DNA from 3 places in the Duganella rhizosphaerae genome. Region 2 is predicted to be linked to each of the others. Evidence: predicted binding sites of a transcription regulator. Region 2 holds the regulator's gene; each other region holds the start of a gene.
What was found. Region 2 encodes LexA, which represses DNA repair genes until DNA is damaged. Its sites were predicted from a motif close to ACTGTATNNNNATACAGT; they were not measured.

Region 1 (10,741 bases), on a different contig from region 2:
CAGTCGCTGAGCCCGTACAACGAGGTCACCTTCATGACCACCGCGCTGGCCATGGTGCACGCGCGGCTGGGCATCACGGTGTGCCTGCCGTATGCGGAAAAGATGGTGCAGCTGTACGGCTTGCAGATGCGGCCGCTGGAATCGCCGGCGCTGACGCGGCGCTTCTTCGTCTACACGCGCAACGCGCGGGCGCTGTCGCCGGCGGCCGAGAGCTTTGTCGCCTTCCTGCAAGAGTTTGCAGCGGCGCATCAGTGGAATGTGCCGCAGGGCTGAACGTTTTATAATTGACGCATGACAGCAGATACCATCGCCATCAATCAGAAGATGGACCAGTTCGACGGCCACCACAGCGTTTGGCTGTTCGGCTACGGCTCGTTGATTTACAAGGCCGACTTCCCTTACCTTGAACGCCGTCCGGCCAGCATCGCCGGCTGGACGCGGCGCTTCTGGCAAGGTTCGCACGACCATCGCGGCACGCCGGACGCGCCGGGCCGGGTGGTGACCATCATCGAAGAGCCCGGTGCGGTGTGCCACGGCATGGCCTATCTGGTGACGCCGGAAGTGTTCGCGCACCTGGACCATCGCGAGAAGAACGGCTACCTGCGGCTGGCGATCGCCATCGCGTTCGAGGACGGCGACAGCGTCGAAGGACTGGTCTACATCGCCACGCCGGACAACACGGCCTTCCTCGGCGCCGCCTCCGAGCAGGAGATCGCGCAGCATATCGCCCGCTCCGCCGGCCCCAGCGGGCCGAACAGCGACTATCTCAACCATCTGGCCAGCGCGCTGCGCGAACTGGGCCGCCATGACCAGCATGTGTTCGAGATCGAACGCCACCTGGCCGCGCTGAAAGACCAAGGTTCTTGATATGATGGCGGCCAGGATCAGCCCCATCCAGTCGAAACCACATCCACTGCAACGATAACGATAACGATAACGATAACGATCGCGAGACAACACCATATGGCTCATATCGACCAGCGCCGCCGCACCCTCTGCATGCAACTTCTCGGCGGCCTCGCCGGTATCGCCATCGACGGCTCCGTCATGGCCCGGCCTTCCGTGGACGAAACCACCAGGGTCTTCCGGCTCGATGGACCGGGCGTCACCTACGCGTTCGGCGTCAATAGCGAAGGGCAGTTGCAGTCGATGTACTGGGGTAGCGCCTTGTCGAGCGAGGACAGCTTGCCGGCCCCCGTGCCGGTGCCCGAAAACTCCTCCAATGAAATGCCGGTCACGATCACGCCGTTCGAGTTCCCGTCCTTTGGCGGTGGCCTGACCGTCGAACCAGCCCTGAAGGTGACGTTCCCGGACGGCGTGCGCGACCTCGCCTTGCGCTACGTGAGTCACCAGCTCGACAAGGACCGGATCGTGGTGCGGATGAAGGATGCCAGCCGCGCCGTCCATGTGACCCTCACGTATGCAATGGATATGGCGACAGGCATCCTGGTCCGCTCGGCCGTGGTGGAAAACCGCACGGCCAGCTGGATCCAGATCGACCAGCTGGCGGCCGCGAGCATCAGCCTGCCATACCGGGACGATTACCGCCTTTCCTACCTGACAGGACGTTGGGGGGGTGAATTCGCATTGCAGACGCGCCCGATCGAGCCGGGCTCCATCGTCATTGAAAGCCGCAAGGGCGTCACTTCCCACCAGGCCAATCCCTGGATCGCGATCAGCCATGCCGGCACGGAAGAGGAATCCGGTCCCGTGTGGTTCGGTGCGCTGGGATGGAGCGGCTCCTGGCGCATCCACGTCGACATGGATGCGCTAGGCGGCGTCCGCACGACCGCCGGCTACAACCCTTTCGACTTCGCCTATCGGCTGAAGCCGGGTGAGAGCCTGGCGTCGCCTGCGTTCCACGCCGGATATTCGGAGAGTGGCTTTGGCGGCGCGTCCCGCATGTTCCACCGCTACCAGCGCGAGCGCATCCTGCCTGGTGCGCCGCAGCCGCGACTGCGCCCCATTCTCTATAATTCGTGGGAAGCCACCACTTTCGCCGTCGATGAAGCGGGACAGGTGGCGCTTGCCGAGAAGGCGGCAAGCATCGGCGTGGAGCGTTTCGTGGTCGATGATGGCTGGTTTGGGGCACGCAATAGCGACAAGGCCGGCCTGGGCGACTGGATCGTCAACCGACAAAAATTCCCGAACGGGCTGGCGCCGCTGATCAGGCGGGTCAATGCGCTCGGCATGGAGTTCGGGCTGTGGGTGGAGCCGGAAATGGTCAATCCGGACAGCGATCTGTATCGAGCCCATCCGGACTGGGTCATCAACTTCCAGGGCCGGCCGCGCAACGAGGCACGCAACCAGCTGGTGCTGAACCTGGCGCGCAAGGATGTGTACGAGTACCTGCTGACGGTGCTCGACAAGCTCCTCGTTGAACATGACATCGCCTTCCTCAAGTGGGACCACAACCGCGCGTGGTCGGAACCCGGCTGGCCGGAGGCGGCACCTGGCGAACAGCAGAGGCTGTATGTCAGCTACGTGGAAAACCTGTACAAGCTGCTGGCCGAACTGCGCCGGCGCCACCCGAAGCTCGAGATCGAATCCTGCGCCAGCGGTGGCGGCCGCGTGGATCTCGGCATCATGGCGCTGACCGATCAGGTGTGGACATCCGATAACACCGATCCGTTCGATCGGCTGCTGATCCAAGACGGCTTCAGCCACGCCTATGCACCAGGGATCATGATGGCCTGGGTGACCGATGCGCCGAACTACCTCAACAAGCGCGTCACGTCGCTGGAATACCGCTTCCTGTCATCGATGCAGGGAGCGCTGGGCATCGGCGCCAATCTGCATCACTGGAAGGACGAGGATTTTGCGCAAGCCAAGCGCCTGGTCGCGGAATACAAGAGTGTCCGATCGACGGTGCAGCGAGGGGAGCTGTACCGTCTGGTGTCGCCGCAGCGCGGAGCGGCACGCTCGGCCACGCTGTCCGTGGCACAGGACGGCAAACAGGCCGTGCTGTTTGCCTTCCTGCACTCCGGCGGCAGACGCAATCCGCAGCCGCGCATCCAGCTGCGCGGGCTTGATCCGAAACGGAACTATGCGCTTCGGGCGATTTCCGGCAGTGCCACGCCGCAGACGCCGCAGCGCGCCAGCGGCGCTTACTGGATGGGGCGTGGGATCGATGTCGTGCTCGAAGGGGATTTCCAGGCTGCCGCCTTTGTGCTGGATGGCGTTTGAAACAGCATGACACGGCAGGGAATATAGGCGAGTTGTCCTGCGGCCTGCTAGTTCAGACTGGCGAGGTAGGCGCACAGCATATCGGCCAAGGCTTCCGAGTAGGCGTGTATCTCCTCCTGCGTGCGCGACGTTTCCGAGAACTGTTTGCCGACTGAACTGAAGGTCGTCATGACCAGATCGCCGGCCAAGGTTCGTACCTTGTCCGTCGCCATGGGCAGGGCTTCGCGCATGAACGCCTCGATGATGCGGTCGGCAGCCGAACGCGTCTCATGCGCTTCGGGTGTGTCGCGGTAGAACGGGGCGGCATCGTTGAGCGCGGTGCGGATCTCGGCCTCGTCACATTCCGAGCGCAGGAAGGCATGGACCAGCAGGCGCAGCCGTTCCAGCGGCGGCTTCTCCATGTCCTGCAGGATGGCGATCAGCATCTTGGTCGTCTGCCGCCACTCGTCCGCCTGCAGCCGAAACAGGATGGACGCCTTGTTCGGAAAGTACTGGTACACCGATCCCACGCTCACGCCGGCACGCTCGGCCACCCGCGTGGTCGTGAAGCGGCGCACGCCCTCCTTCGCCAAAACCTGAATAGCCGCTTCAAGAATGGCTGAAACGAGGTCCGCCGAGCGCGCCTGTTTGGGCTTCCTGCGCGAGGAGATTGGGGCTTTTGCGGGGTCTGCCATAGGGGAGCTTCCGAATGCGAATATGAAACATGAAGGATTCTTCATATTATATCCATACTTCATTCGAAAGGAATCACCATGACAACCCTGACCAATCATCCCGTGGCATCACTGCTCGACCGCCTGTTTGACGAAGCCGACGCCGTGCAGATCGCCGCGATTCCGGCCGTCGCCGAATTGTCCAAGGACGAGCGCGATCGCCTGATGCGCAGCAAGACCGAATACCTCAACCTCTACCATCGGCTGAAGGATGTGCCGCTGCCGGTGTCGCGCCAGACCGGCGAATTGCTGTACATGCTGGCGCGCAGCTGCCGTGCCCGCAATATCGTCGAGTTCGGCACGTCCTTCGGTATCTCGACCTTGTACCTGGCCGCAGCGCTGCGCGACAACGGCGGCGGCCATCTGATCACCAGCGAGTTCGAGCCGACCAAGGTGGTGCGGGCGCGCGGCCACCTGGAGCAAGGCGGCTTGCTCGACCTGGTGGACCTCCGCGCTGGCGATGCGCTGGAAACGCTCGCCAGCGGTCTGCCGGAACAGATCGACCTGCTGCTGCTCGACGGCGCCAAGGCGCTGTACCCGGAGATCCTCGGCCTGGTGCGGAGCCGACTGCGGCCAGGCGCGCTCGTCATCGCGGACAACGCCGACATGAATCCTGACTACGTGGCGCTGGTGCGCTCGCCTGAGTCCGGGTTCATGTCGCTGCCGTTCGCGGAAGATGTCGAACTTTCCGTCTACACCGGTGTGATGGCCTCCTCAAAATAAATCCAACTGACCGGCATCGGCCGCCGCCTTGGCGCGCGCGCCCAGCGGCGGCACCACCAGTGGACGCGTGAATTGCGACGCGTCCATGTTGTGAAAGCGGCTGCCGCGCCCGGTCAGGCCGAGACGTTCGGTGGCGATCTTGAAGCGCTGGCGTATCAGCTCGGCCCACACGCCCTCGCCTTTCATTCGGGCGCCGAACGTGCTGTCATAGTCTTTGCCGCCGCGCATTTCACGCACGCGGTTCATCACGCGCTGGGCCCGCTCGGGGAAGTGCGCTTGCAGCCACTGGTGGAACAGCGGCGCCACTTCCCACGGCAGGCGCAGCACCGTGTAGTGGGCGCTGACGGCGCCGGCCTCCTTCACCGCCTCCAGGATGCGCTCCAGATCGGGCTCGGTGACGAAGGGGATGATGGGCGCGACGCTGACCGCGACCGGAATACCGGCGTCGGTCAAGGTGCGTATCGTGCGCAGGCGGCGTGCCGGCGCGGCGGCGCGCGGCTCCAGCGTGCGTGCGATGGCCGGATCCAGCGTGGTCAGCGTGATGGCGACGCCGGCCTGCTGCCGGGCCGCCATCGCCGACAGGATGTCGATGTCGCGCTCGATCAGCGAGGACTTGGTGATCAGGCCAACAGGGTGCTGGCATTCCTGCAGCACCTCCAGCACGCGGCGGGTGAGCTTGCGCTCGCGCTCGCAGGGCTGGTAGGCGTCCGTGTTGACGCCGAGCGCGATCGAGGCCGGCTCGTAGCTGGCCTTGGCCAGCTCGCGCCGCAGTACTTCCGGCGCGTTGACCTTGGCGAATATCTTGCTCTCGAAGTCCATGCCGGGCGACAGGCCGAGATAGCTGTGCGTCGGCCGCGCGAAGCAATAAATGCAGCCGTGCTCGCAACCCCGGTAAGGATTGAGCGAGACGCTGAACGGCAAGTCCGGCGAGGCGTTGCGGCTGAGGATGGATTTGCAGAGCTCATCCGTGACCTGCGTCTTCCAGGGCGCGGCTTCCTCCTCTTCGCGTTCCCAGCCGTCGTCATACGCCTCGCGGGCGTGGACCTCGAACCGGCCTTGCAGGTTCGACACCGCGCCACGGCCTTTTTGCGCCTTCAGCGAAGGCGGCGGCAGCATCACATGCTCTTGATTGTTTTCATCGTGGTTTTCATTGTAAGACATCGCGGCACCAAACTACTGTATACATATACAGTATTCTAGGCGCTTAGAATGGCGATATCAAGCGAAATGTCAACCGTGTATCGGCCGCTCAGGACTGCCAGCGCGCCATCATCGCATTGAACTCGGCGGCACTGAAGGGTTTGCTCAGGTAATCGTCCATTCCGGCCTCCAGACAGCGCTGGCGATCGCCTTCGATCGCGCTGGCGGTCAGCGCGATCACCGTTGTATGCAGCGCGCCTGCTGCCGCTTCCCGCTCGCGCAGGCGGCGGCAGGCGTCATAGCCGTTCATCACAGGCATCATACAGTCCATCAGCACCAGATCGTAGCGCTGCCGGGCGAACGCGTCCAGCGCTTGCTCGCCATCGGCAACGTCGTCGACCTGCCAGCCTAGCCGCGCCAGCAGAATGTGCGCCAGCTGCCGATTCATTTCGTTGTCTTCCACCAGCAACACGCGGCGCGTGGTCGGCGCCGCCTGCGGCGTAGCCGTCATCGGCGGCGTGGACAGCGCGGGCGACGGCGCACCGACCGGTGCCGGCGCCAGCTTGGCCGGCAAGTCGAATTCGAAACGGGCGCCGGTTCCGGGACTGCTGACACATCCGATATTGCCGCCCATGAGCACAACCAGTTCCCGACAGATCGCCAGCCCGAGGCCGGTTCCGCCATAGCTGGCGCTGATGGCGCCATGGGCCTGGCTGAATGGTTCGAACAGCAGCTTCTGCGCCGACGCGTCAATGCCTATGCCTTGGTCGACGACTGCGTAACGCAAGTGCCAGTAGCTCATTTTCCGGCTGTCGACCACGGCCTCGTATTCCAGAACGACCTTTCCGGATGGCGTAAACTTGATGGCATTGCTGACCAGGTTGCCCAATACCTGGCGGATGCGCGCCGCATCGCCCAGCACCCAAGTCGGCCCGGCACCGGCCCGTACTTCCAGCAGCAGTCCCTTCCGCTCGGCCGCCGCCCGATGCAGCGTCAGCACTTCGTCCAGCTGCGCCGCGGGATTGAAGACTTGCATCTCCAAGGTCATGCGGCCCGATTCGATCTTGGAGAAGTCGAGCACGTCATTGAGGATAACCATCAACTCACGCATGCCTCGGTGCACGTTTTCCGCATAACCACGCGCCACCGGATCGAGCGGCACCTCCAGCATCAGCTCGGACATTCCGACGATGCCGCTCATCGGCGTGCGGATCTCGTGGCTCATCATCGCCAGGAAACGCGACTTGGCCTCACTGGCGGCTTCGGCCTGCTGCCGCAGTTGCCGCGCCTTCGTCGCATCCTGGTCGCGCCGCTGGAGCAAGCGGCGCACCATCCAGCTCGCCGCGAACAGCGCGACCAGTCCTGCCAATGAAACCATACACAACAGACGCAAGTTGCGCCACCAGCCGGCCAGCAGCAGCTCTTCCGTGATGGTGGTGTTGATCACCAAGGGATAGTCCCGCACCTTGCGCACGGCGCCCATGCGAAACACCGGCTTGTCACCGGCGGCTTTGCGGGGTCCCCGCGTGATGCGGACGTCGTTGTCCAGGCCTGCGCTCACCACCGCCGCTGTAATACCGGTGCGCACGCTCTGCCCTGTCAAATTATCCGCCTCCGGCCAGCGCGCCAGCAGCGTCAGATCCGGACCGTACAAGGTGATGGAGGCATGCTGGCTGTCACTGACGCGCCGGAAATAGTCAGTGAAGTAGCTGGTTGAGATCCCCACCAGCAAGACGCCGGCAAAACTGCCGTCGTTATTATTGAGGCGGCGGCTCAGATAGAAAGTCCATTTGCCATTGCCCTTGTTGCGCACCGGCGCGCTGACGAAGGGCTTGATGTCCGCATGGCTGCGGTGCCAGGAGAAATAGTCGCGGTCGGCCAGGTTGATCGCAGGGGCGGGATAGCTGCGTGTAAAGTTCAGCACATCTCCCTTGGCGTCCGCCACGCTGACCACGTCAACCTGCGGCAGCCCAACAATCTTGTCGCGCATGGATTGGTAGAGCTGGGGAGCGCGCAGGGTCGCCGCGTCTCCCCAGGCCAGGTCGGCCTGCACCACATCGGTCACGCCATTCAATACGCCGGAAGCCGACGCCATAATCAGCGCTGTCCCTTCCGCCAGCTGCAGCGAAAGCCTGCTCAGGTTTCGCTGCCAGTCTTCAATCTCGTGTTCGCGCAACACCCAGGCAACACCCAGGGTCGTCACCCCCAGCAAGAGCAACAGGGCCACGCCGACCGCCATGAGCGTGCCACGCATCTCCAGGGCCTTCACAGACGATCTCCCCCGGCATAGTGAAGCGTGCTGTGGGCTACTTCTTGCATCACTTGCGTAAACATCGGCTCCAGCGCCGTCAACGGCGGCATCGGCATGTCGGCGCGCGCACGGCGCTCCACTTCTTGCAGCAGCGCCGTCATCGCATCGGCCCCGACAAGTTGGGTCATCCCCTTGAGTCCGTGGCTGGCGGCGCAGATGTCGGCCGCGGCGCCGCTGCCGAGCGCCAGACGCAAGCGCCCCATCCACGCCGGGGCGGTATCGATGAAGGTTTGCCCCAAGGCCCGGAAACAGTCGCGGTCGGCGCAAGAAAAGCCCCACAGCAGTTGCGGACGAGTCGCCAGGTAGTGGGTTGTCATGCCTTGTCCTCCGGCTGCTTGGGCAGCTCGACAATAAACAGGGCGCCGCCGTTGCCGCCGGCGTCCAGCCAGATACGTCCTTGCATCAACTCGACCAGCTGGCTGGCGATCGCCAGTCCCAGTCCGGCGCCCTCTTTGCAACGGGCAGCCGAGTCGTCGGCCTGCGTGAATTTCTCGAAGATGCGTTGCCTTACCGCCTCCGGCACACCCGGACCGGTATCGCTGACCTCGCAGCGCAGTCCCCCGTTGGGGCCTGGCGCCAGCCGAAGCGCGACCGCGCCGGACTTGGTCGCCGCCACCGCATTGCTGAGCAATATGTCCAGCACACGCGTGAGCTTGGCGCGATCACATCGCCAAAGTTCCGGCAGTCCGGGCGCAGTGGCCGACGTCAGCTGCAGGCCCTTGCTCGCCGCCGCTTCCTCATACCCTGACAGCGCCAGTTTGCCCAGGTCGGCCAGCGCCACCGATTCCAGGTGCAGCGGCTGGCAGCTTGATTCCAGCGCGCTGAGTTCAAGCACCGCGTCGATCAGCCGCAACAGCCGCATGCCCCCAACATGAATCCCGTCGGCAAAGCCGGCAAGGCGGCTGCCCTGCAGTTCATGCTGCAGCAGCTCGGAGTAGCCGAGGATGGCGTTGAGGGGGGTGCGCAATTCGTGGGACATATTGGCAAGGAAGCGCGACTTGGCCAGGTTGGCTGAGATGGCAACAGCACGACTGGCAACCAATCTGCACGACAGCCAGTACAGCGCCCCCGAGAACAGCAGCGTCACCAGCGTGGCACAGCTCGCCAGCATCAGCGAACGTCTGCGTTGCGCCTCATTGCCAGCCATACGCTCCTCGACGTCAATGCTGACCACCGCATACAAAGGAAAACGATCCAGTCTTTGGAAGGCGTAGATGTGCAAGCGGCCATCGGCCGATCGCTCGGGGATCAGCGTGCCGCTGGCGTGATCGCGCATCGCGGCAAACACCTCGGAACGGCTGATATCCTTGCCGAGGCTGTCGTCGCTGCCGACGCGCCGCACGCGCATGATGCCGTCCGTGCCGACGAGGTCGATCGATCCCTGCCTGCCGACGTCGATATCATGATACAGATGGGTGAAGTACATCGGATCGAGCGACGCCACGACGACGCCCTTGAAACGACCGTCGGGATAACTGATGCGCCGCGTCAGTTGCAGCGACCATTTGTTCGACACCCTGCCCAACACCGGCTTGCTCACGTAGAGCTGGTCGTCGTCGGCTTGCAGATGCACGCGGATGTGCTCGCGGTCGGCTACATTGGTGACCTTGAACTGAAGGTTGGACAGCACGACGTCCGAATGCTCGTCCACGATGCTGAACTGGTTGTAGATGTCGCTGGGGCCAAGTCCGTCGCGCAGTTCGCGGGCGATATCGAGCTTTAAGCCCTCGGCGTTGTAGCGGTACCGCAGAAAGACCACGGCCTGGTCGGCCGCCTCCAGCGTGCGCGTAGCATGCTCCCGAAACAGGCGGACCAGGGTGGTGGCGTCGCGTTGGGCGTCGCTGAACACCAGCCTGCGCGCTTCGTCCAGCTGAAGCAGGGTCAGACTCCAGGTCCCCACGGTAACAATCAGCGCAAAGCCGAGCAACAGCCAGCGCATGTCGACCCGCAACAATAGCTTACGCCACATCTCACCTCCGGCTGTTGGTAGTTACCTGATAGAAATAATTACGCAGGTGCCCATGCTGCACGCATCAGCTTTATTTGTCAAATTTAATTAAATTGGTTATCCATCCAGATGATTGCGCCGCGCCTGCTGGGCGCAGCAGGCTTTGATGTATCCGCGCAGTTCGTCGTAATTAATCGGTTTCCGGAAGAACACGACTCCCGGCGGCACGCCGCCCCGTTCGTCAAGCTCTTCCTCGTTCAAGCCCGACAGCATCGCCACATGCATGTGCCCCAGTTCCGGGTCGGCAAGCACAGTCTTGATGACTTCATAGCCGTCGATGCCCTCCATCACGATGTCAGCCAGCAGCACATGGGGCTGCCGGCGGGCGATCTCCATCAGGGCCTGGTAGCCGTTTTCGCAGAACGTCAGGCTGACGGGCAAGCCCCAGGAGGCGAACTGACGCTCGTAGATGGCTCGCTGCATCGGACTATCCTCAACCACGAGCACGCTTGCGGGGCCGTCGTTCAGATTGCCCGGCCGCACTGATTTGGACGACTGGGGCGAGGCTTTGTAGCGCAATACGGCATGCAGCGGTATTCGGCGGTGGCCGCCTTTGGTCTTCCAGGCCTCAATAATACCGGCCTCGACCAGCTGTTGCACCGAGGAGACAGAAACCCCCAGAATTTCCGCCGCGCGCTGCGTGGTGCACACCTCGTCCTC
Region 2 (10,741 bases):
CCGCGCCAGCCGCCCGTACCACTGCGTGGTCGACGCCAGCGTGCGGCGCTCGCCCGCCAGCGGATGATGGCCGTGCATCACGTGACGGTGCGCGGATGCGAACTGCGGCAGCACCCGCTCGTAGGCGCCGGCGTTGATATCCCCAAAAGCGCGCCGCAGCTTGCGGCCGACGATAAAGTGGTACATGGCAAACTCCAATCTTTACACTGGAAAGATCTGTATAGTGCGATGATATCTTTCTCATGTCAAGATAACTTTATGACCAGCAAACCCTACCACCACGGCAATCTGCGCGACAGCCTGCTCGATGTCGCCGACGCCCTGCTCGCGCAGAATGGCGCGCAGGCGCTCACCTTGCGCGAAGTGGCCAAGGCGGCTGGCGTATCGCACGCGGCGCCCTACCACCACTTCGCCAGCCGCGAGCAATTGCTGGCGGCGGTGGCGGCGCGCGCCTTCGCCGGGCTGGCCGCGGCCATGGCGGCGGCGGACCGCGACCTTGCCCGCCCTCAAGGCGAGCGGCTGATGGATATCTGCGAGGTGTATGTCGAATTTGCCCGGGCGCGGCCGGCGCAGTTCCGCCTGATGTTCGGCCCGCTGCTGGCGCAAAAATCCCGCCACCCGGATTTGAAGCAGGCGGCCGAGAGCGCATTCATTGTGTTGGTCACGGCGGCCACCGCTTTCGACGCGGCGCGTGGGCCGGAGCTGGCACTGACCGGCTGGAGCCTGGCGCACGGCCTGGCCAACCTGGCGATCGACGAGGCTTTCACGGATCTGCCGATAGAGGTCCCCGCGCCGGCCGTGCTGGCGCGCGCGATGGCGGCGCGGATGCTGGGACTACAGGGCGGCGTCGACCAGTAACTGGGGCTGCAAGGCGCGGATGCGCAGTTCGGTGAAGTAGCCGCCGGCCTCGTTGTAGCGCAGGTAGTGGCGGCCGCAGTTCAGGCAGCGCGCGACCTGGCTCAGGTTGCACGGATAGTAGCGCGGCGCGATCGGCGCGTCCTCGCTATCGTAGCGCGTGCCGTGTGGGTGATATTCGGCGAAGGTCGGCTCGTCGTACGGGTCGTCCATCAGCGTGCCGACTTCTTCGAAGCGGTCCAGCTCCAGCGAGGTCGGCAAGCGTTGCCAGGCCGCCAGCGTAACGGTATTGCAGCTGCACGGAGCCGTCACGGCTGCCGAAGCCCGGGCCAGTTGCATCAACTGCGCAAATTCGATTTTCTGCATGCTGCGTCCATCAAAAAAGGGAGCCGAAGCTCCCTGGTTTTTACATGATGTGGTGACCGACCCACCAGGCCAGCGCGGCCACGAAGGCCGAGGCCGGGATGGTGAACACCCAGGCCCACACGATGTTACCCGCCACGCCCCAGCGCACCGCCGACATCTTCTGCGCCGAACCGACGCCGACGATCGCGCCGGTGATGGTGTGCGTGGTCGAGACCGGCACGCCGAAGTGCGAGGCGATCAGCAGAGTCAGCGCGCCGCCGGTTTCGGCGCAGAAGCCGCCCACCGGTTTGAGCTTGGTGATCTTCTGGCCCATGGTCTTGACGATGCGCCAGCCGCCGAACAGCGTGCCGAACGAGATCGCCGTATAGCACGAAATCACCACCCACAGCGGCGGCGCCGTGTCGCCAACCGGCACCTGGCCGACCGCGATCAGCAGCATCCAGATGATGCCGATGGTTTTCTGCGCATCGTTGCCGCCGTGGCCCAGGCTGTATGCGGCGGCCGACGCCAGTTGCAGGCGGCGGAACCACTTGTCGACCCGGCGCGGCGTCGAGCGCACGAAGATCCACGACACGATCAGCATGATGATGGAGCCGAACACAAAGCCCATCAGCGGCGACAGGATGATCCACTGCACCGTCTTCAGCAGGCCGCCGCCGACCAGCGCGCTGGTGCCGGACTTGGCCACCGCGGCGCCGACCAGGCCGCCGATCAGCGCGTGCGAGGACGACGAGGGAATGCCGTAGTACCAAGTGAACAGATTCCACACGATGGCGCCGACCAGCGCGCCGAAGATCACATACTGATCGACGATGCCGGGATCGATGGTGCCCTTGCCCACTGTCGAGGCCACGTGCAGGCCGACCACGAAGATCGCGGTGAAATTGAAGAACGCGGCCATGGCCACCGCCGTCTGCGGCTTGAGCACGCCGGTCGAGACCACGGTGGCGATCGCGTTGGCGGCGTCGTGGAAACCGTTCATGAAGTCAAACACCAGCGCCAGGGCGATCAGGATGCCCAGCACGTAGATGCTGATTTGTAGGGTATGCATGTTGGACTATTCTTTGGTGTAGTTATTATGCGTTATGCGTTTTCGACGATGATGCCTTCGATGATGTTGGCCACATCTTCGCAACGGTCGGTCACGGTTTCCAGGATCTCGTAGATGGCCTTCATCTTGATCAGGTTGCGCACGTCCGGTTCGTCGCGGAACAGCTTGGACATGGCGGCGCGCATCACGTGGTCGGCGTCCGATTCCAGGCGGTCGATCTCTTCGCAGATGGCGACGATCTGGCGCGAGTTGTCCATGTTGTGCAGCAGGGCCACGGCGTCGCGCACTTTCTCGGCGCAGGCCAGCACCAGCTCGGCCAGGCGCTTGGCTTCCGGCGTGACCGAATGCAGGTCGTACAGCGAGACGGTCTGGGCGGCGTCTTCCAGCAGGTCGAGGATGTCGTCCATGCGGGTGATCAGCTTGTGGATGTCGTCGCGGTCGATCGGCGTGATGAAGGTCTTGTGCAGCAGGTCGACGGTGGCGTAGGTGATCTTGTCGGCCTGCTTTTCGATGCTCTCGATCGCGTGCACGCGATTTTCCAGATCGTCGAAATTGGACATCAGGCCCAGCATTTCTTTTGCACCTTTGACGCACAGCTCGGCGTGTTGGTTAAACAGGTCAAAAAATTTGCCCTCGGTGGGCATCAAACGTCCAAACATTTTATTCTCCGTTCCATTAATTACTGCAGATCGCCGTCCCGGGTAAGGACGGCGTAAAGATTAATCGTGCTGGCTTAGTCGCCTTGGTACAGCGCCAGGTTACCGGTGTAGTTGCCAAACTTGGTGTACTGGCCGATCCAGGTCAGGCGCACCGAACCGATCGGGCCGTTACGCTGCTTACCGATGATGATCTCGGCCGTTCCTTTATCGGGCGAGTCCGGGTTGTAGACCTCGTCGCGATACAAGAAGATGATGACGTCCGCGTCCTGCTCGATAGCGCCGGATTCGCGCAGGTCGGACATGACGGGACGTTTGTTGGGGCGTTGCTCCAGCGAGCGGTTCAGCTGCGACAGCGCGATCACCGGGCATTGCAGCTCTTTGGCCAGGCCCTTGAGCGAGCGCGAGATTTCCGAGATCTCGGAGGCGCGGTTGTCGCCCTGGGTGGAGCCCTGCATCAGCTGCAGGTAGTCGACCACGATCAGGCCGAGCTTGCCGCACTGGCGCGACAGCCGGCGCGCGCGCGCGCGCATCTCGATCGGGTTCAGCGCCGGCGTCTCGTCGATGTACACCTGGGCGTCGTTCATTTTCTGGATGGCGTGCGTCAGGCGCGGCCAATCCTCGTCGTTCAGCTTGCCGGTACGCAGGCGGTGCTGGTCGAGCTGGCCGACCGAGCCGAGCATACGCATGGCCAGCTGCACGCCGCCCATCTCCATCGAGAACACGGCGACCGGCAGGCCTTCTTCCACCGCGACGTTCTCGGCGATGTTCATCGAGAACGCGGTCTTGCCCATCGACGGGCGGCCGGCCACCACCACCATGTCGCCCGGCTGCAGGCCGGAGGTCATGCGGTCGAGGTCGATCCAGCCGGTCGGCACGCCGGTGATCTCGGAGCCGGACTCGCGCGAATACAGTTCGTCGATACGCTCGACCACCTGGGTCAGCAGCGGCTGCACCGGGATCCAGCCGGCGGCGCCGCGGGCGCCCTGCTCGGCAATGGCAAAGATCTTCGATTCGGCCTCGTCGAGCATCTGCTTGACTTCCTTGCCCTGCGGGCTGAAGGCCTGGCCGGAGATTTCGTCGGCGACCGTGATCAGCTGGCGCAGGATGGAGCGATCGCGGACGATCTCGGCATAGCGGCGGATGTTGGCGGCCGATGGCGTGTTTTGCGCCATCGCGTTCAGGTAGGTCAGGCCGCCCACGTCCTCCGCTTTGCCCAGCTGGGTCAGGGTTTCAAACACGGTGATGACGTCGGCCGGCCTGGACGCGTTGATCATCTTGACGACTTGCTCGTAGATGATGCGGTGGTCGTAGCGGTAAAAGTCTTCCGGATGCATCATATCCGCAATGCGGTCGAACGCCGCATTATCGCGCAGCAGGCCGCCGATGACGGACTGTTCTGCTTCGATGGAATGCGGCGGGACGCGGAGTGAATCTACTTGCGGATCGGAGGGGGCGTTCATGGCGCGAATTATACCTGCTTGCTTGGGCCGTATTACAAATTTATGACGAGAAAAAAGCCGGGCAAGCCCGGCTTTTTCAATGTGTTGCTATACCGACCAGACGTCGCCGTCCGGTCAAATATCAGGCAGCTTCGCCTACGACAGCAACGGTCACTTCCACCACCACGTCGGTGTGCAGAGCAACGCTGACTGGGTGCTCGCCAACGGTCTTCAGAGGACCGGTAGGCATGCGCACAGCAGCTTTTTCAACAGCGAAACCAGCTTTGGTCAACGCTTCAGCGATGTCGAAGTTGGTCACGGAACCGAACAGACGGCCGTCAACACCAGCTTTTTGCGAAACGGTCACGGTCATGCCGTTCAGTTTCTCGCCTTGGGCTTGAGCAGCAGCCAGCTTTTCAGCAGCGGCTTTTTCCAGTTCAGCGCGCTTGACTTCGAATTCAGCAACGGCGGACGCGGTAGCGCGGCGAGCCATTTTTTGCGGAATCAGGAAGTTACGTGCGTAACCGTCTTTAACTTTAACGACTTCACCCAGGTTGCCCAGGTTGACGACTTTTTCTAACAGAATGATTTGCATAGTTCTTCTCCAGGATCTTATCTAGACGACGCGATTAAGCGTGGTGCAGATCGGTGTAAGGCAGCAGCGCGAGGTAGCGAGCGCGCTTGATTGCGGTGTCAACTTGACGCTGGTAGTGCGCCTTGGTACCGGTCAGACGTGCTGGCATGATTTTGCCGTTTTCCTGGACGAAGTCTTTCAGGGTGTCGACGTCTTTGTAGTCAACTTGTTCTACGTTTGCGGCGGTGAAGCGGCAGAACTTCTTACGCTTGAACAAAGGGTTCTGTTGCTTGCGCTTTTCTTTCAGCTTGAGCTTGTTTTTGTCGAACTTTTTACCGAATGCCATTTTAGGCTCCTGTATCTAAATTGAGCTGTCTGGGACAGCACTAAAATCAATGATGTGAAACACCAGGCTTTTGCTATTGCGATTCTTCTTGTTCAGAAAACCGGTGAACTGATACATGCCTGCCAGTGGCGCCTGACTGAAGCGGCCTGAAATCTCGCCCGCGGCAACCGCGGAAATTTCAAACTCGCTCAATCGGGCGATGCCTGCCTCCATCTGCTGGGATCGGTGCTGGAGTACAGCGTTCACGATCGGCATGCCGGCCGGGGTGTAGCGCAAGGCGTCCCGTTCGGTGATCAAGGCAACGAATTGGCTAAAATTCACTGGAGCTGGTTCAGCTCGGTTCTGGAACAATTAGGCCGCAGGAGCAGCAGCAACTGCTGGAGCTTCGGTGCGATGCGATTTCGCTGCATCTTCACGTTGTACCGACTTCATCATCGGCGAAGGAGCGGTTTCCGCTTTCTTCATCTTGACGGTCAGGTGACGCAGCACGGCATCATTGAATTTGAAGGCGGTTTCCAGCTCGACCAGGGTCTCGTTGTCGCATTCGATGTTCATGCAGATGTAGTGTGCTTTAGCCAGTTTCTGGATCGAGTAAGCCATCTGACGACGGCCCCAATCTTCAACACGGTGCACGGCGCCGCCGCGGGTGGTTACCGAGGCTTTGTAACGCTCGATCATGGCGGGCACTTGCTCGCTCTGGTCCGGGTGGACGATAAATACTATTTCATAGTGACGCATGCAAACTCCCTTAAGGACTGTGAATATAGCCCACCCTGGCGTCAAGACAGGTGTGGGAAGAGGTAAGCCCGCGACTATAGCAGCTTTTTCGGCAAAAAACAATCCGGGGTCAGATCTGACATTCGGACACGGCCTCGACCGTAATGCGGCGCCACGGTCGAGGCCGTGTCCGAATGTCAGATCTGACCCCACCATGAAATTATTTCGTGCTAAGCAACAAATTCCCTTGCATTTCGCTTCACACTGTACAAAAATACAGACTGTCTATATACACAGGCCCAAAGCACTCTATGATCAAGCTCACAGCAAGACAGGAACAAATTCTCAATCTGATCAAGGATGCCATCGAAAACACCGGCTTCCCGCCGACCCGCGCCGAAATCGCCAATGAACTGGGCTTCAAATCCGCCAACGCGGCCGAGGAGCATCTGCAGGCGCTGGCGCGCAAGGGCGCGATCGAGATCGCCGCCGGCACTTCGCGCGGCATCCGCCTGCTGGGCGTGCACGCCGAACCGGCCGCGTCCAAGGCGCCGGTGTCGCTGATGATGTCGCTGCCGCTGATCGGCCGCGTGGCCGCCGGCTCGCCCATCCTGGCGCAGGAAAACCTGGAGACCAGCTACAGCGTCGACCCGGCCATGTTCTCCTCCAAGCCGGACTACCTGCTGAAGGTGCGCGGCGAATCAATGCGCGACGCCGGCATCATGGACGGCGACCTGCTGGCCGTGAAGAAGGTGGACAGCGCTAAGAACGGCCAGATCGTCGTGGCCCGCATCGGCAACGACGTCACCGTCAAGCGCTACCGCAAGACCGGCTCGGTCGTCGAACTGCTGCCGGAAAACCCGGACTTCAAGATCATCAAGGTCGATCCTGAAGCCGACGAGTTCGCACTGGAAGGCCTGGCCGTCGGCCTGATGCGCAGCTGGCACTAAACTCCTAGCGCTTGCCGGCCGTCTCCGGCAGGTGCGACAGGTCGCGCGCGCTCAGGGCGATGTCGCCGCGCCGGCCTTCCCACGCGGCCTGCGCCAGCGTGACCGCATCCGCCTGGCGTTTGGCCTCGTCCGCCACCCGCACGAACACCTCGCTCATCAAGGCCTGTGCGGCGTCCATTTCATCGTCCGTCATCAGGTCGGCCAGGTCGGGAGGAATGCTCTTGCCGACCGGCAGCGCGGCGTTGTAATTGGCAAGGAACTGCTCGTAGCAGCTGTGCCACGCGGCCAGCGCCTGCGTCACCGCAGGGCCGCCGGCCAAGGCCGGTCGCATCGGAATATTGGGAAGCTGGCAGTTGAAACGGGCCAGCGAGATTTCGGCGCCGTCGTAGCGGCTGGTGTAGTACTCGATCTCGGCTTGCCGCGCGAGGCGGCGAGCCTGGTCGTCGGCGAAGGCGTTACTCGACAGCACGGTCAAGGCAAGTACCCATGCTGCTCTCATAACGCCTCCTCCCGCTTAGCAAAATTGAAAGCTTAGATTATCACAACTCGGCGCGGAGCTCAGCAAGCTTCCAGTGCGCAGGTGAAGTCGTCCAGCAGATCGTCGGTATCCTCGATGCCGACCGACACCCGTATCAGCGATTCGGCAATGCCCATCGACGCCCGGCGTTCGGCGCCCATCTCGTAGAAGATGGTGTGCGCGACCGGGATGATCAGCGTGCGCGTGTCGCCCAGGTTGGAGGCTGGAATCGCCAGCTTCAGGCGGTTCAGGAAGTCGAAGCAATCGATGCCGTCCTTCAGCTCAAAGCTCAGCAGCGAGCCGAAGCTGCGGAACAGTTCGCTGGAGATGGCGTGCTGCGGGTGCGACGCCAGGCCCGGGTAGTGGACGGCGGCCACGCGCTCGTCCGCCTCCAGCAGCGTGGCCAGCGCCAGTGCATTGGCGCTGGTGCGCTCCATGCGCAGCGCCAGCGTCTCGGCGCCGACGGCGATGTGGTGCGCCGCCTCCGGCGCCAGCGACGCGCCGAAATCGCGCAGGCCCTTGGCGCGGATCTGCGCCAGCCCCCATTGCAGCGGGGCGGCCTTCTTGTAGTTCTCGTAGATGTTCGGGAAGCGGGTCCAGTCGTAGGCGCCGGTGTCGGTCAGGCTGCCGCCCAGCGCGTTGCCGTGGCCGCCGATCGACTTGGTCAGCGCGTTGACCACCAGGCCGGCGCCGACCGACTTCGGACGGAACAGGTAAGGCGTGGTCATCGTGTTGTCGACGATGTAGAGGATGCCGCGCTGCTGGCACAGCTCGCCGATGCGCTTGAGGTCCGCCACTTGCGTGCGCGGGTTGGCGATGGTCTCGACGAACACCACGCGGGTCTGCTCGGTGATGGCGGCGGCGACGTTGGCGACATCGGTGGCGTCGACAAACGACACGGCCACGCCCTGCGCCATGGTGGTCTGCCACAGGCTGTTGGTGTTACCGAACAGGAAAGACGACGACACCACATGGTCGCCGGCGCGCAGCAGCGACTGGAACACGGCGCCGATCGCGCCCATGCCGGTGGCGAAGCAGATCGTGCCGACGCCCTGCTCCATCTGGTTGACCTTGTCCTCCAGCGCGGAGATGGTCGGGTTGCCCTGGCGGCCGTAGCGGAAGCCCGGCTCCTTGCCCTGGAACACCGACGCCAGCTGGCGCGCGTCGGCGTAACCGAAGGCGACCGAAGTGTGGATGGGCTTGTGCAGCGAACCGTGCTCGATGCCCTTCTGGCGATCGTTGTGCAGGATGGTGGTGGTGAAGCCGTAGTTTTTCTTGTCGTTCATGTTCAAGCAGTCAAAAAAAAAGCCCGGTGCGGAATGATCCGCACCGGGCGCGACATCAGCCTTCGGCGGTCGCGAGATTCAGATTCAGTTGCGAGCGTCCAGCGTCCTCGGGGCCGGCGGCCTTCGGATGGTGGCGCGCGTACTCCAGCTTGTCCAGGTAGTCCTTGGAGATGTCGCCGGTGACGTAGACGCCGTCGAAGCACGAAGCCTCGAAGTTCTTCAGCGCCGGGTTGACGTCGGAGATGGCGCGCTTCAACGCGTCGATGTCCTGGTACACCAGGTGATCGGCGGTGATCTCGCGGCAGACTTCCTCGGTGCTGCGGCCGTAGGCGATCAGCTCGTCGCGGGTAGGCATGTCGATGCCGTACACGTTGGGGAAGATCACCGGTGGCGCCGCCGAAGCGAAGATCACCTTCTTGGCGCCGGCTTCGCGCGCCATCTGCACGATCTCGCGGCTGGTGGTGCCGCGCACGATGGAGTCATCCACCAGCAGCACGACCTTGTCCTTGAACTCGGAAGCGATGGCGTTGAGCTTCTGGCGCACCGACTTCTTGCGCGCGGCCTGGCCCGGCATGATGAAGGTGCGGCCGATGTAGCGGTTCTTGATGAAGCCTTCGCGATATTCCACGTTCAGCGCCAGCGCCAGCTGGATCGCGGCGGGACGCGACGAATCCGGAATCGGCATGACGACGTCGATCTCGCCATCCTTGAACTCGCGCTTGATCTTCTCGGCCAGGTACTCGCCCATTTTCAGGCGGGTGGCGTAGACGGAGGCGCCGTCGATGACGGAATCCGGACGCGCCAGGTAGACGAACTCGAACACGCAAGGGTTGAGCGAAGGATTGTCGGCGCACTGGCGCGAATGCAGCTGCTTGTCGGCGTCGATGAACACGGCCTCGCCCGGCGCGATGTCGCGCACGAAGCGGAAGCCCATGCCTTCCAGCGCCACGGACTCGGAAGCGATCAGGTACTCGGCGCCCTGCTCGGTTTCGTTGATGCCCAGGCACAGCGGACGGATGCCGAACGGATCGCGGAAGGCCAGCAGGCCGACGCCGGCGATCTGCGCCACGGCAGCGTAGCCGCCGCGCACGCGGCGGTGCAGCACGGTCACGGCTTCAAAGATGGTGTCGGCGTCGATCGAGATGCCGGTGGTGGCTTTCTGGATTTCATGGGCCAGCACGTTCAGCAACACTTCCGAATCGGAATCGGTGTTGATGTGACGGCGGTCGTTCTGGAACATTTCTTTCTTGAGCTGTTCCCAGTTGGTCAGGTTGCCGTTGTGCGCCAAGGTGATGCCGAACGGGGCGTTGACGTAGAACGGCTGCGCTTCTTCCTCGCTCGACGAGCCGGCGGTTGGATAGCGGCAGTGACCGATGCCGGAATTGCCTTGCAGCGTACGCATGTTGCGGGTACGGAAAACGTCACGCACCAGGCCGTTGGCCTTGTGCATGGCGAACATGCTGCTGTGATTGGTCGCGATACCTGCCGCATCCTGGCCGCGGTGCTGCAGCAGCAGCAATGCGTCATACAGCAGTTGATTGACAGGTTGATGGGATACGACGCCGACGATGCCACACATGATGTTGCTCCTGGACTTGGTGCTACAGATTTAAAGAATTCAAAAATTCACATGCTGCGCCATGGCAGCGGGAAGAAAGGCTTTCACCATATGCGCTCCGGTCTCCGCTAACGGACTCAATAGCGCATCCTTCCAGAATGCTTGTTGCGGTATCGACGTCATCCCACACAGGATGACACCGGCCAGCACAATTACAAGGCCGCGACCGAAGCCGAACACCATGCCCAGCGCGCGGTCGACCAGACTGAGGCCGCCGGCATCGAGCAAGGCGCCCAGCGCCATGGCCAGCAGGCCCGTCAAAATCTTCACACCGATAAACAGTGCGATAAAGGCAAGGATCAGGCGCAGCACCTCGCCCGGCACCACCGGCGGCAACATAGTCGCCAGCACGGCGGCGTAGGC
Region 3 (10,741 bases), 110 kb from region 2:
CATTTCCTTCAGCGCGCCGGCGGTGTCGAACGCCATCTGGCGCGATTCGATCACGCAGGTGCCGGCGATCAGGAAGAACGGCTGGTCGAGGCCAACGTCAAATCCGCACAGTTTCATGCTGCATCTCCTTGCAGGGCATCGGTGACAGCGTGCAGGCGGGCGCCGCCGGCGGCCTTGTGGGCCAGTGCTGCCTTGATGTAGGACGTGAACAGCGGATGGCCGTCACGCGGGGTCGATTTGAATTCCGGGTGGTACTGCACGCCCATGTACCACGGGTGGGCGTTTTCGCCGGTACGCGGCAGTTCCATGATTTCGCACAGGTCTTCGGTCGGGGTACGGGCCGCGACCACCAGGCCGGCAGCTTCGACGCGCGGCAGGTAGTGGTTGTTGGCTTCGTAGCGGTGACGGTGACGCTCGGTGACCACCGCGCCGTAGATTTCCGACGCCAGCGTGCCCGGCTTGATGGCGCAGGTTTGCGCGCCCAGGCGCATGGTGCCGCCCATGTCGGAATTCTCGTCGCGTTTCTCGACCTTGCCGTCCTGGCCTTGCCATTCGTCGATCAGGGCGACCACGGGCTGCGAGGTTTCCAGGTCGAACTCGGTCGAGTTGGCGGTGGTCAGGCCGGCCTTGTGGCGGGCGTATTCGATCAGCGCCACCTGCATGCCGAGGCAGATGCCCAGGTAAGGGATCTTGTTTTCACGGGCGAACTGGGCGGCCATGATCTTGCCTTCCACGCCGCGCTTGCCGAAGCCGCCCGGTACCAGGATGGCGTCGTACTTGCCCAGCGCGGCGCAGCCGGTGGTCTCGATCTCTTCCGAGTCGATGTACTCGATGTTGACCTTGGATTCGTTGTGGATGCCGGCGTGGCGCAGCGCTTCGGTCAGCGACTTGTACGACTCGGTCAGTTCCACATACTTGCCGACCATGCCGATCGACACTTCGGTCTTCGGATGTTCCAGCGTGTAGATCAAACGGCTCCAGACCGACAGGTCGGCCGGGGCCGGGTTCAGGTCCAGCGCTTCGCAGATGATCGCGTCCAGGCCCTGGTCGTGCAGCATCTGCGGCACTTTGTAGATGGTGTCGACGTCCCACACGGAAATGACGGCCTGCTCTTCGATGTTCGAGAACAGCGAGATCTTGGCGCGTTCGTCGTCCGGGATGGGACGGTCGGCGCGGCACAGCAGCGCGTTCGGCGAGATGCCGATTTCGCGCAGCTTCTGCACCGAGTGCTGGGTCGGCTTGGTCTTCAGTTCGCCGGCGGAGGCGATGAACGGCACCAGCGTCAGGTGGACGAAGGCGGTGTTCTTGCGGCCAGCGCGCAGGCTCAGCTGACGCGCGGCTTCCAGGAACGGCAGCGATTCGATGTCGCCCACGGTACCGCCGATTTCGCACAGGGCCACGTCGTAGCCTTCGGCGCCGCGACGGATGTAGTCCTGGATTTCGTTGGTGATGTGCGGGATCACCTGCACCGTCTTGCCCAGGTACTCGCCGCGGCGTTCCTTGCGGATCACCGATTCGTAGATCTGGCCGGTGGTGAAGTTGTTCACCTTTTTCATGCGGGTGGAGATGAAGCGCTCGTAGTGGCCGAGGTCGAGGTCGGTTTCGGCCCCGTCGTCGGTGACGAATACTTCACCGTGCTGCATAGGGCTCATCGTGCCAGGATCGACGTTGATATACGGGTCGAGCTTGAGCATGGTGACTTTGAGGCCGCGCGATTCGAGGATCGCGGCGAGAGAGGCGGCGGCAATCCCTTTACCAAGGGAAGACACGACGCCGCCGGTGACGAAGACAAATTTGGTCATTGCAGATGGTGCCGAACGGCACGTGCGGGAAATTGAAATTATACCCTAAAACGTCCGATTCTTCACCTTCCTGCCCGGAAAAATCCGCAACCCGGAGGTAAAGTCCTATGAAGGAAAGTGTAAAAATAGCCAGTTTGCCTATCAGCCAGCACTGTGTTGCACCGTACAGACCGGCACCTTCTTCAAGGCAAAAATGACAACTCATTCAAACAGGGAGGTCATGATGAACTACGAAGAACTCGATGCCTTGGGCATGTATGTCGACCGCGGCCATAAAGGCCCCGGTCCGGAACTGATGGGCGCCGATACCTTGATCGGCAACCACGTCCACAACCTGCAGGACGAACACCTGGGCGAGATCAAGGAAATCATGCTCGACATGCGCACCGGCAACATCGCCTACGCGGTGATGGCGTTCGGCGGCGTGTTCACGCTGGGCGAAAAGCTGTTCGCCGTGCCCTGGGAAGCGCTGACCCTGGACACCGTCAACAAACGCTTCACCTTGAACCTGGACAAGGAACGCATCGAAGAAGCGCCCGGCTTCAATAGCGACCAATGGCCCAATATGGCCAACCAGACCTGGGCCAGCCAGATCCATACCTACTACGGCACCAGCGGCAACCGCAGCGCCGGCCTCCGATAATGTTCGCCGCCATCGTCGTGCTGGGCGGGATCGCCGCGGGGGCCGGTTTGGCCGCCAGCTGGCTGCTGCGCCGCCATCGCCGCCGTCCGCAGCGGCAGGCCGGCGTGCCCGTCATGCTCAGCAGCTGGTCCGGCCGGCACGAATCGACGGTGGCGGTGCATTTACGGCGCGGTCAGCGCTAGCAGAAATCGCGGCTGATGGTCGGCAGCCGTCCCAGCAGATGGGACATGTCGACCAGCCGCTTGGCGACCAGGTGGCGCACCACGCCTTCCTGCTGCCACACGCCATACACCCCAAGCAACGGCGCGCTCAGTACTTCGCGCCGCTGCTGCTCCACCAGCGACGGCCAGATGATGACGTTGACGTTGCCGGTCTCATCCTCGATGGTGATGAACAACACGCCCTTGGCCGTACCGGGACGCTGCCGCACCGTCACCATGCCGCAGGCGCGCGCCAGCATGCCGTTGGTGTAGGTGTTGAGCGTGGACGCCGGCAGGAAGCGGTGCTCCAGCAGCTTGGGACGCAGCAGCGCCAGCGGATGGCGGCCCAGCGTCAGCCCGTGCGAGCGGTAATCGCCCAGTATTTCCTCACCCTCAGTAGGCGGCTTCAGCAACGGGATCTCCTCGTCCGGCGTGGTCGGCCGCAGCAGATCCTTGTCCGGCGTGGCGCCGACCGCCTGCCACAAGGCTTGCCGCCGGTTGCCGGCCAGATGTTGCAGCGCGTTGCCGCCGGCCAGCACTTGCAGGTCGTGGCGGTCCAGGTCGGCCCGGCGCGCCAGGTCGGCCACGCTGGCGAACGGTTGCCGCGCGCGCGCCTGCTCGATGCGCTCGGCCGCTTCGGCGCGCATGCCCTTCAGCAGCGACAGGCCCAGCCGCACCGCCGGCTGGCCGCGCCGGCCCACCCGTTCCTCCAGGGAGGAATCCCAGCCGCTGACGGTGACGTCGATCTCGCGCACCTGCACGCCGTGGCGCCTGGCGTCCTGCACCAGTTGCGACGGGCTGTAGAAGCCCATCGGCTGGCTGTTGAGCAAGGCGCACAGGAAGGCGGCCGGTTCGTGGCACTTGAGCCAGGAGCTGGCATAGGTCAGCAGCGCGAAGCTGGCGGCGTGCGATTCGGGGAAGCCGTATTCGCCGAAACCCTTGATCTGCTCGCAGATCGCCGCCGCGAACGATGCCTCGTAGCCGCGCTCCGTCATGCCGTCCATGATGCGCTGCTGGTATTTGTCGACGCCGCCCTTGCGCTTCCATGCGGCCATCGCGCGCCGCAGCTGGTCGGCCTCGCCTTCGGTGAAACCGGCGGCGATGACGGCGATCTGCATCACCTGCTCCTGGAAGATCGGCACGCCCAGCGTACGGGCCAAGGCCTCCTCCAGGCCGGGCGGGCAATGCACCTTTTCGCGCTCCATGCGCCGCTGCAAATACGGATGCACCATGCCGCCCTGGATCGGTCCCGGCCGTACCAGCGCGACCTCGATCACCAGGTCGTAGAACTTATCCGGCCGCAGGCGCGGTAGCATGCTCATCTGCGCGCGCGATTCGATCTGGAACACGCCGATGGTGTCGGCTTCGCACATCATCGCGTAGGTGGCCTTGTCCTCCTTGGGGATGTCCTGCATCTCGAATTGCTCGCCGCGCTGCTCACCCACCAGCGCCAGCGCGCGCCGCAGCGCCGACAGCATGCCCAGCGCCAGCACGTCCACCTTCATCAGACCCAGCTCCTCCAGGTCGTCCTTGTCCCACTGGATCACGCAGCGCCCCTCCATCGTGGCGGCCTCGATCGGCACCAGCCGCGACAGCTTTTCGTGCGAGATGACAAAGCCGCCGGGATGCTGCGACAGGTGGCGCGGGAAGCCCAGCAAGGCGATCGCCAGCGCCGCCCATTGCTGCGCCAGTTGCGATTCCGGGTCCAGTCCGCACTCGGCCAGCCGGCCCAGCAGGTCGTTGCGGCTGTCGAACCAGTGGTGCGCCTTGGCCACCTTCTCGACGATCGCCAGGTCCACCCCGAGCGCCTTGCCGCTGTCGCGCAGCGCGCTCTTGGGACGGTAGCTGATGACGACAGCCGCCAGCGCGGCCCGGTCCGCCCCGTATTTTTTGTAGATGTACTGGATCACTTCCTCGCGCCGCTGGTGCTCGAAGTCGACGTCGATGTCCGGCGGCTCGTTGCGCTCCTTGGAAATGAAACGCCCGGTCAGCATATTGCTGCGCTCGGGATCGACCTCGGTCACGCCGAGGCAATAGCAGACCACGGAGTTGGCCGCCGATCCCCTGCCCTGGCACAGGATGTTTTGCGAGCGGGCGAAGCGGACGATGTCGTAGACCGTCAGGAAGTACGGCTCGTATTTCAGTTCCGCGATCAGCTCCAGCTCCTTCTCGATCTGCCCGCGCACCTTGTCGGACACGCCGGCCGGAAAGCGCCGCAGCGCGCCGGCATACACTTCCTGCCGCAGATAGCTGGCCGGCGTGTGGCCTGCCGGCACCAGCTCGCGCGGATATTCATAGCGCAGCTGGCTCAGATTAAATTTGCACCGCTGCGCAATGCTCAGCGTTTCCGCCAGCGCCTGCGGCGGATACAGGTTCGCCAGCCGCAGCCGCGAGCGCAGGTGCTGCTCGGCGTTCTGCGCCAGCGCGTAGCCGCACTCGGCCACCGGCTTGCCGACCCGCACCGCGCACAAGGTGTCATGCAGCGGCTTGCGCGAGCGTACGTGCATGCACACATGCCCCAGCGCCGCCACGCGCATGCCGTGCTGTAGCGCCACCTCGTCGATGCTGAGGCGGTGCGCCTCGTCCAGCGCGCGCTGCAACAGGTTCAGGCCCATCCAGCTACGGCCCGGAAACGTCACCTCCATCCACGCCGCCTGCGCATGCAGGCGGTCGACATCGTCCGGCTGGAAGGCCGGGTAATGCGGCAGCAGGATCATCAGACAGCCGGGCAAGCCTTTCAGATGAGCGTAGGCCGGCGGCGGCGCGGCCAGGTCGGCCGGCGTGAGCAGGTAGCTGCCCTTGGCGACCCGGTTGCGCCCTATCGTGATCAGTTCGCAGAGATTGCCGTAGCCCTCGCGATCCTGCGCCAGCGCGATCAGCGACAAGGCCGGGCTGCCGTCGGGATGCTTCAGGTGGAAATGGCTGCCGATCAGCAGCGGCAGGCCGGCCTCCTTGGCCTGGGCGTGAGCGCGCACAACGCCGGCCAGCGAGCATTCGTCGGTGATGGCCAGGGCGGCGTAGTCCAGCTGCACGGCGCGCGCGACCAGCTCCTCGGCGCTGGAGGCGCCTTGCAGGAAGGAGAAATTGGTCAGGCAGAACAGCTCGGCATATGCCGGCAAGCCTTGCGTGGTCGGTGTGGTGATCGGCATCATGATACTGTGTTTTTATACAGTATAATACACCGTACGCCAATTACTACCTGATAGATGAAGCAATAATTGGCTAAAACTATGGCACTACGTAGCATTACGTAGTGCCGACACCACTGTGGCGCGGCAAAACAACAGTAAATAAAGTTTGAATGCAAAATTATCAAAAAAGTCATGTGCTGATGAGCTATTTGACTAGAATCGGTTTTTTCACGGGAGAGAAAACTTGTTCGCCAACACGCCATTACGTCATGCAGTACTGCTCAGCCTTTACGGCGCAGCCGCCCTCAGCCTCGCACCATCCGCTTTCGCGCAGACCGCGCAGGAAGCCAAGCCAGACACCCCCATGCAATCGGTCAGCGTAGTCGGCTCGCGCCGCGCGACCACGTCGTCCACCGACACCGTGGTGCCGGTCGATATCATCCCGATGAGCAAGTCCACAGAACAAGGCGGCCAGTTCGACCTGGCGCAAACGCTGACTTACATCTCGCCATCGTTCAACTCGACCCGCCAGAGCGGCTCCGACGGCGCCGACCTGGTCGACTCCGCCGCGCTGCGCGGCCTCGGTTCCGACCAGACCCTGGTGCTGGTCAACGGCAAGCGCCGCCACACCACCGCGCTGGTCAACCTGTTCGGCGCCCGCAACCGCGGCAACACCGGCACCGACATGAACACCATCCCGCTGCTGGCGATCAAGGACGTGCAGGTGCTGCGCGACGGCGCCGCCGCCCAGTACGGCTCGGACGCCATCGCCGGCGTGATCGACATCGGCCTGAAGAAAAGCAAGGGCTGCGAAGCCGTCGCCGGTTTCAGCGAATACTCCAAGCGCGACGGCAAGAACTACATGACCTCGGCCTATTGCGGCTTTGAGATCGGCAACGGCGGCACGCTCGGCATCACCGGCGAATACCTGGACCGCGGCCGCTCCAACCGCGCCGAAGCCGACAACCCGCGCATCATCGGCGACACCAAGACCAAGAACCAGACCATCTACCTGAACGGCGAACTGCCGACCACCGGCACCGGCAAGCTGTACTTCACCGCCGGCGGCCAGACCCGCAACGCCTCCAGCGCCGCCTTCGCGCGCGGCGGCATCGGTTCCGACGACATCCCGAGCCGCAACTCGGCGGCCATGTACCCGAACGGTTTCGTGCCGTTCATCAACGCCGACATCGACGACCAGTACGCCATCCTCGGCCACCGCAGCACCGTGGGCGACTGGAACCTGGACCTGTCGCAGACCTATGGCTACAACAAGATGCGCTACAACATCAGCCATACGATCAACGCTTCGATCGCCAACAAGGACTTGCTGGCCGGCGGCAAAGGCATCAGCCCGGACCGCTTCGACGCGGGCGGCTTCTCGTTCCAGCAACTGACCACCAACCTCGACCTGAACCACTACTACGACGGCCTGGTCGGCGACGGCCTGAACGTCGCCTTCGGCGGCGAATACCGCAGCGAGAACTACAAGATCTTCGCTGGCGAGCCGGGCTCGTACAACGACGTCGACGGCATCGGCTTCGGCGGCAACGCCGGCAGCCAGGGCTTCCCCGGCTTCCAGCCGGCCGACCAGGTCAACGCCAAGCGCCACAGCACCGCCGCCTACCTCGACCTGGAAGCGGACCTGAGCAAGATCGTCAAGCTGCAAGGCGCGCTGCGCTACGAGAAGTTCAGCGACTTCGGCTCCACCGTCACCGGCAAGCTGGCCGGCAGCGTGCGCGTGGCCGACAGCGTGCTGCTGCGCGGTTCGGGCAGCACCGGCTTCCGCGCGCCGTCGCTGCAACAAGTTTATTTCTCGTCGACCTTCACCGACTTCATCGGCGGCGTGGCGACCGACGTGGTGCTGGCGCCCAACGGCGGCACCGTCGCCAACGCGGCCGGCATCCCGAAACTGAAGGAAGAAAAGTCGACCAGCTTCACGCTGGGCACCACCTGGACGCCGAACGCCGCCGTCTCCGTGACCGCCGACCTGTACAACATCAAGATCAAGGACCGCATCGTGCTGTCGGGCCGCTTCAATGCCGACACCTACCCTGACCTGGCCGAGCGCCTGGCCAAGCTGGGCGTGGGCGAAGCGCAGTTCTTCGTCAACTCGGTCGACACCAAGACCCAGGGCCTGGACCTGACCGCTTCGCACAAGACCAACTTCGGCTCCAACAAGCTGACCACCTTCCTGGCGCTCAACGTCAGCAAGACGGAAGTGACCGGCATCCACGCGCCGGCTTCGCTGAAGGGCTTCGAGGACGTGCTGCTGTCGGAGAAGGAACGCCTGTACATCGAGCAGGGCGCGCCGCGTTCCAAGGCCACGCTGGGCTTCGACTACGTGACCGGCCCGTGGGAAAGCGACCTGAAGATCATCCACTTCGGTCCACAGACCTTGGGCACCTTCGACGGTACGGCAGCCGGCGTGCCGAACCAGCACTACGAGTCGAAAACCTCGGCCGACCTGAGCTTCACCTACAGCATCAACAAGAACATGAAGTTCACCTTCGGCGGCAACAACATCTTCAACGTCAAGCCGACGTCGCAGAACGCCGACCAGACCGACAACGGTTTCAAGTATGAAAGCGTGCAGTTCGGTTTGAACGGTGCCTCCTACTTCGGCCGCCTGTACGTCAAGTTCTAAGCTTCCTGTTCATGGAATCGACGGCGCCTGCGGGCGCCGTTTTCGTTGGCGATGGCCGTAACGTTTGCTTACATATCGCTAACGCTATCCAACCCGCTGTCGTTCTAAACTGCCTGCATCTCAGGCACAGGAGCGTTTCATGCGCCGCGCACTCTTACTCATGTTGTTACTCCCCCTGCTGCAAGGCGCGCTGGCCTATGCCGCACTGGGCAGCGCCCCTTCCAATTTCGGTACGACGCCGGTCCGGCAGGGCGCGCGCAGCCTCGCGGCGGCCAACGCCGACAGCACGGCGGTCTACACCGTCAGCCAGAGCACGCTCGATAGCGGCACCGTCGTGCGCGAATACGTGAGCGCTCAGGGCACGGTGTTCGCCGTCAGCTGGAGCGGACCGGCCCTGCCCGATCTGCGCACCCTGCTGGGCGACAAGTTCGCGGTGCTGACCGGCGCCGCCGGCAAGCGTCCCAAGGCGGGGCACTCGCAGTTGGCGGTCGAACAATCGGACATGGTGATCGTCTCCGCCGGCCATATGCGCGCCTATGCCGGCCATGCGTGGATACCGAGCGCGCTGCCGGCCGGCTTCGATACTTCCACCCTGGAATAGGAATACGCGCATGGTCCGCTTTCTCCCCACCGGCCGGCTGCTGCTGCTCATGCTCGCGCTGATCCTCAGCGCATGCGGCGGCGGTGGCGGCGACAGCAGCACCGCCGCGACCAGCACCACAACCCAAGCCGCCGCCACCGTCACGCCGGTGGTCAGCATCAGCGCCACGCCGACCGCCACCACCGTCGGCCAGGTCATCACGCTGAGCTGGGGCGTCAGCAATCCCAGCGCGACCGGCTGCACCGCCTCGGGCGCGTGGAGCGGTGCGCTGGACAACAGCGGTTCGCAGACCGTCACGGCCGGCGCGGTCGGCACCGCCTTCTACACCGTCACCTGCAGCGGCGTCAGCAAGACCACCAGCGTGGTCGTCAGCACGCCGCCGCCCTCGCCCACCGTCAACCTGACGCTGGCGCCGGCCAGCATCACCACCGCGCAAACTTCGACGCTGAGCTGGTCCTCGGCCAACGCCAGCAGCTGCACCGCCAGCGGCGCCTGGAGCGGCGCCAGGGCCACCTCGGGCTCGATCAGCGTCGTGCCCAACGCGGCGGGCAATTTTGTCTACACCTTGTCCTGCAGCGGCGACGGCGGCAACGTCAACGCCAGCGCCGCGCTCAGCGTGACTGCGCCGCTGAGCAACAGCACCGCCATCGTGGTCGACAGCGGCCCCACCGGCATCAACGGCGCGATCAATATTCCGTATGTCAGCGTGACGGTGTGCCAGCCCGGCACCACCATCTGCCAGACCATCGACCACGTGCTGCTCGACACCGGCTCCTACGGCCTGCGCCTGCTGGCCCCGCTCGACGCGGCGCTGAAGCTGCCGGCCGTGAAGACGCCGTCCGGCGCCGATGCCGGCGAATGCGGCAAGTTCATCAGCGGCTACACCTGGGGCGCGGTGCGCCAGGCCGACGTCAGGCTGGCGGACGAAAAGGCGGCCGGCATTTCGATCCAGGTGATCGCCGACAGCGGCGCCAATTACGCGGCCACGCCGTCCAGTTGCAGCAGCGCCGGCAACAACCTCGGCACGCTGGCGGCGTTGGGCGCCAAGGGCGTGCTCGGCGTCGGCCTGTTCAAGCAGGACTGCGGCGACAGTTGCGCCCGATCCGCGGTCAGCGGCGCCTACTACGCCTGCACCAGCAACGGCTGCACCGCCAGCAGCATGGCGCTGGCGTCGCAGGTCAGCAATCCGGTGGCCTCGTTCGCGGTCAACAACAACGGCGTGCTGGTGGTGCTGCCCAGCGTCGGCACGGCCGGCCTGAGCTCGGTCAGCGGCACGCTGATCTTCGGCGTCAACACCCAGAGCAACAACACCATCGCCGGCGAGACGCTGTACAAAACCAACGGCGGCGGCGACTTCAGCACCACCTACAAGGGCAAGACCTACAGCGCCAGCTTCATCGACAGCGGCTCCAACGGCTACTTCTTCAGCGACAGCACGATACGCACCTGCTCGGGAGGGGATTTCTATTGCCCTGCTGCGACGCTCTCGCTCAGCGCCACCAACGCGGCGGCCGACGGCAGCGCCAGCGGCGTGGTCAACTTCAACGTCGCCAACCTGGTGCAACTGGCGTCGACCATCTGGGCGGCGCAGGTCGGCGGCACGGTGGGCAGCAGCACCAACGCCGGCAATGACTTTGATTGGGGATTGCCCTTCTTCTACGGCCGCCGCGTGTTCGTGGTGTTCGAGGGGGGCGCCGTCAACGGCAAGACCGGGCCG

Region 1: the regulator LexA is predicted to act here: its motif matches at 5,798-5,815, upstream of RUGAMON1_RS00410 (PA0069 family radical SAM protein).
Region 3: the regulator LexA is predicted to act here: its motif matches at 5,801-5,818, upstream of RUGAMON1_RS25780 (error-prone DNA polymerase).

Annotation. Positions count from the first base shown of each region.
Region 1 covers NZ_BPWK01000001.1:90,893-101,633, reverse strand. The annotation lists gene RUGAMON1_RS00435 (LysR family transcriptional regulator) at 1-273, shown strand, start outside; gene RUGAMON1_RS00430 (gamma-glutamylcyclotransferase) at 292-867, shown strand; gene RUGAMON1_RS00425 (alpha-galactosidase) at 964-3,186, shown strand; gene RUGAMON1_RS00420 (TetR/AcrR family transcriptional regulator) at 3,234-3,860, opposite strand; gene RUGAMON1_RS00415 (O-methyltransferase) at 3,939-4,622, shown strand; gene RUGAMON1_RS00410 (PA0069 family radical SAM protein) at 4,614-5,738, opposite strand; gene RUGAMON1_RS00405 (hybrid sensor histidine kinase/response regulator) at 5,872-8,031, opposite strand; gene RUGAMON1_RS00400 (Hpt domain-containing protein) at 8,028-8,390, opposite strand; gene RUGAMON1_RS00395 (sensor histidine kinase) at 8,387-10,042, opposite strand; gene RUGAMON1_RS00390 (response regulator) at 10,139-10,741, opposite strand, start outside.
Region 2 covers NZ_BPWK01000015.1:172,019-182,759, reverse strand. The annotation lists gene RUGAMON1_RS26370 (nuclear transport factor 2 family protein) at 1-186, opposite strand, end outside; gene RUGAMON1_RS26365 (TetR/AcrR family transcriptional regulator) at 259-858, shown strand; gene RUGAMON1_RS26360 (hypothetical protein) at 835-1,221, opposite strand; gene RUGAMON1_RS26355 (inorganic phosphate transporter) at 1,262-2,272, opposite strand; gene RUGAMON1_RS26350 (DUF47 domain-containing protein) at 2,305-2,931, opposite strand; gene RUGAMON1_RS26345 (replicative DNA helicase) at 3,006-4,391, opposite strand; gene rplI (50S ribosomal protein L9) at 4,513-4,965, opposite strand; gene rpsR (30S ribosomal protein S18) at 5,000-5,290, opposite strand; gene priB (primosomal replication protein N) at 5,306-5,611, opposite strand; gene rpsF (30S ribosomal protein S6) at 5,642-6,028, opposite strand; gene lexA (transcriptional repressor LexA) at 6,319-6,957, shown strand; gene RUGAMON1_RS26315 (hypothetical protein) at 6,962-7,456, opposite strand; gene RUGAMON1_RS26310 (cystathionine gamma-synthase family protein) at 7,516-8,760, opposite strand; gene purF (amidophosphoribosyltransferase) at 8,816-10,339, opposite strand; gene RUGAMON1_RS26300 (CvpA family protein) at 10,379-10,741, opposite strand, start outside.
Region 3 covers NZ_BPWK01000015.1:61,074-71,814, reverse strand. The annotation lists gene kdsA (3-deoxy-8-phosphooctulonate synthase) at 1-117, opposite strand, end outside; gene pyrG (CTP synthase) at 114-1,802, opposite strand; gene RUGAMON1_RS25790 (PRC-barrel domain-containing protein) at 2,026-2,445, shown strand; gene RUGAMON1_RS25785 (hypothetical protein) at 2,445-2,627, shown strand; gene RUGAMON1_RS25780 (error-prone DNA polymerase) at 2,624-5,797, opposite strand; gene RUGAMON1_RS25775 (TonB-dependent receptor plug domain-containing protein) at 6,141-8,423, shown strand; gene RUGAMON1_RS25770 (DUF2844 domain-containing protein) at 8,563-9,024, shown strand; gene RUGAMON1_RS25765 (DUF3443 family protein) at 9,035-10,741, shown strand, end outside.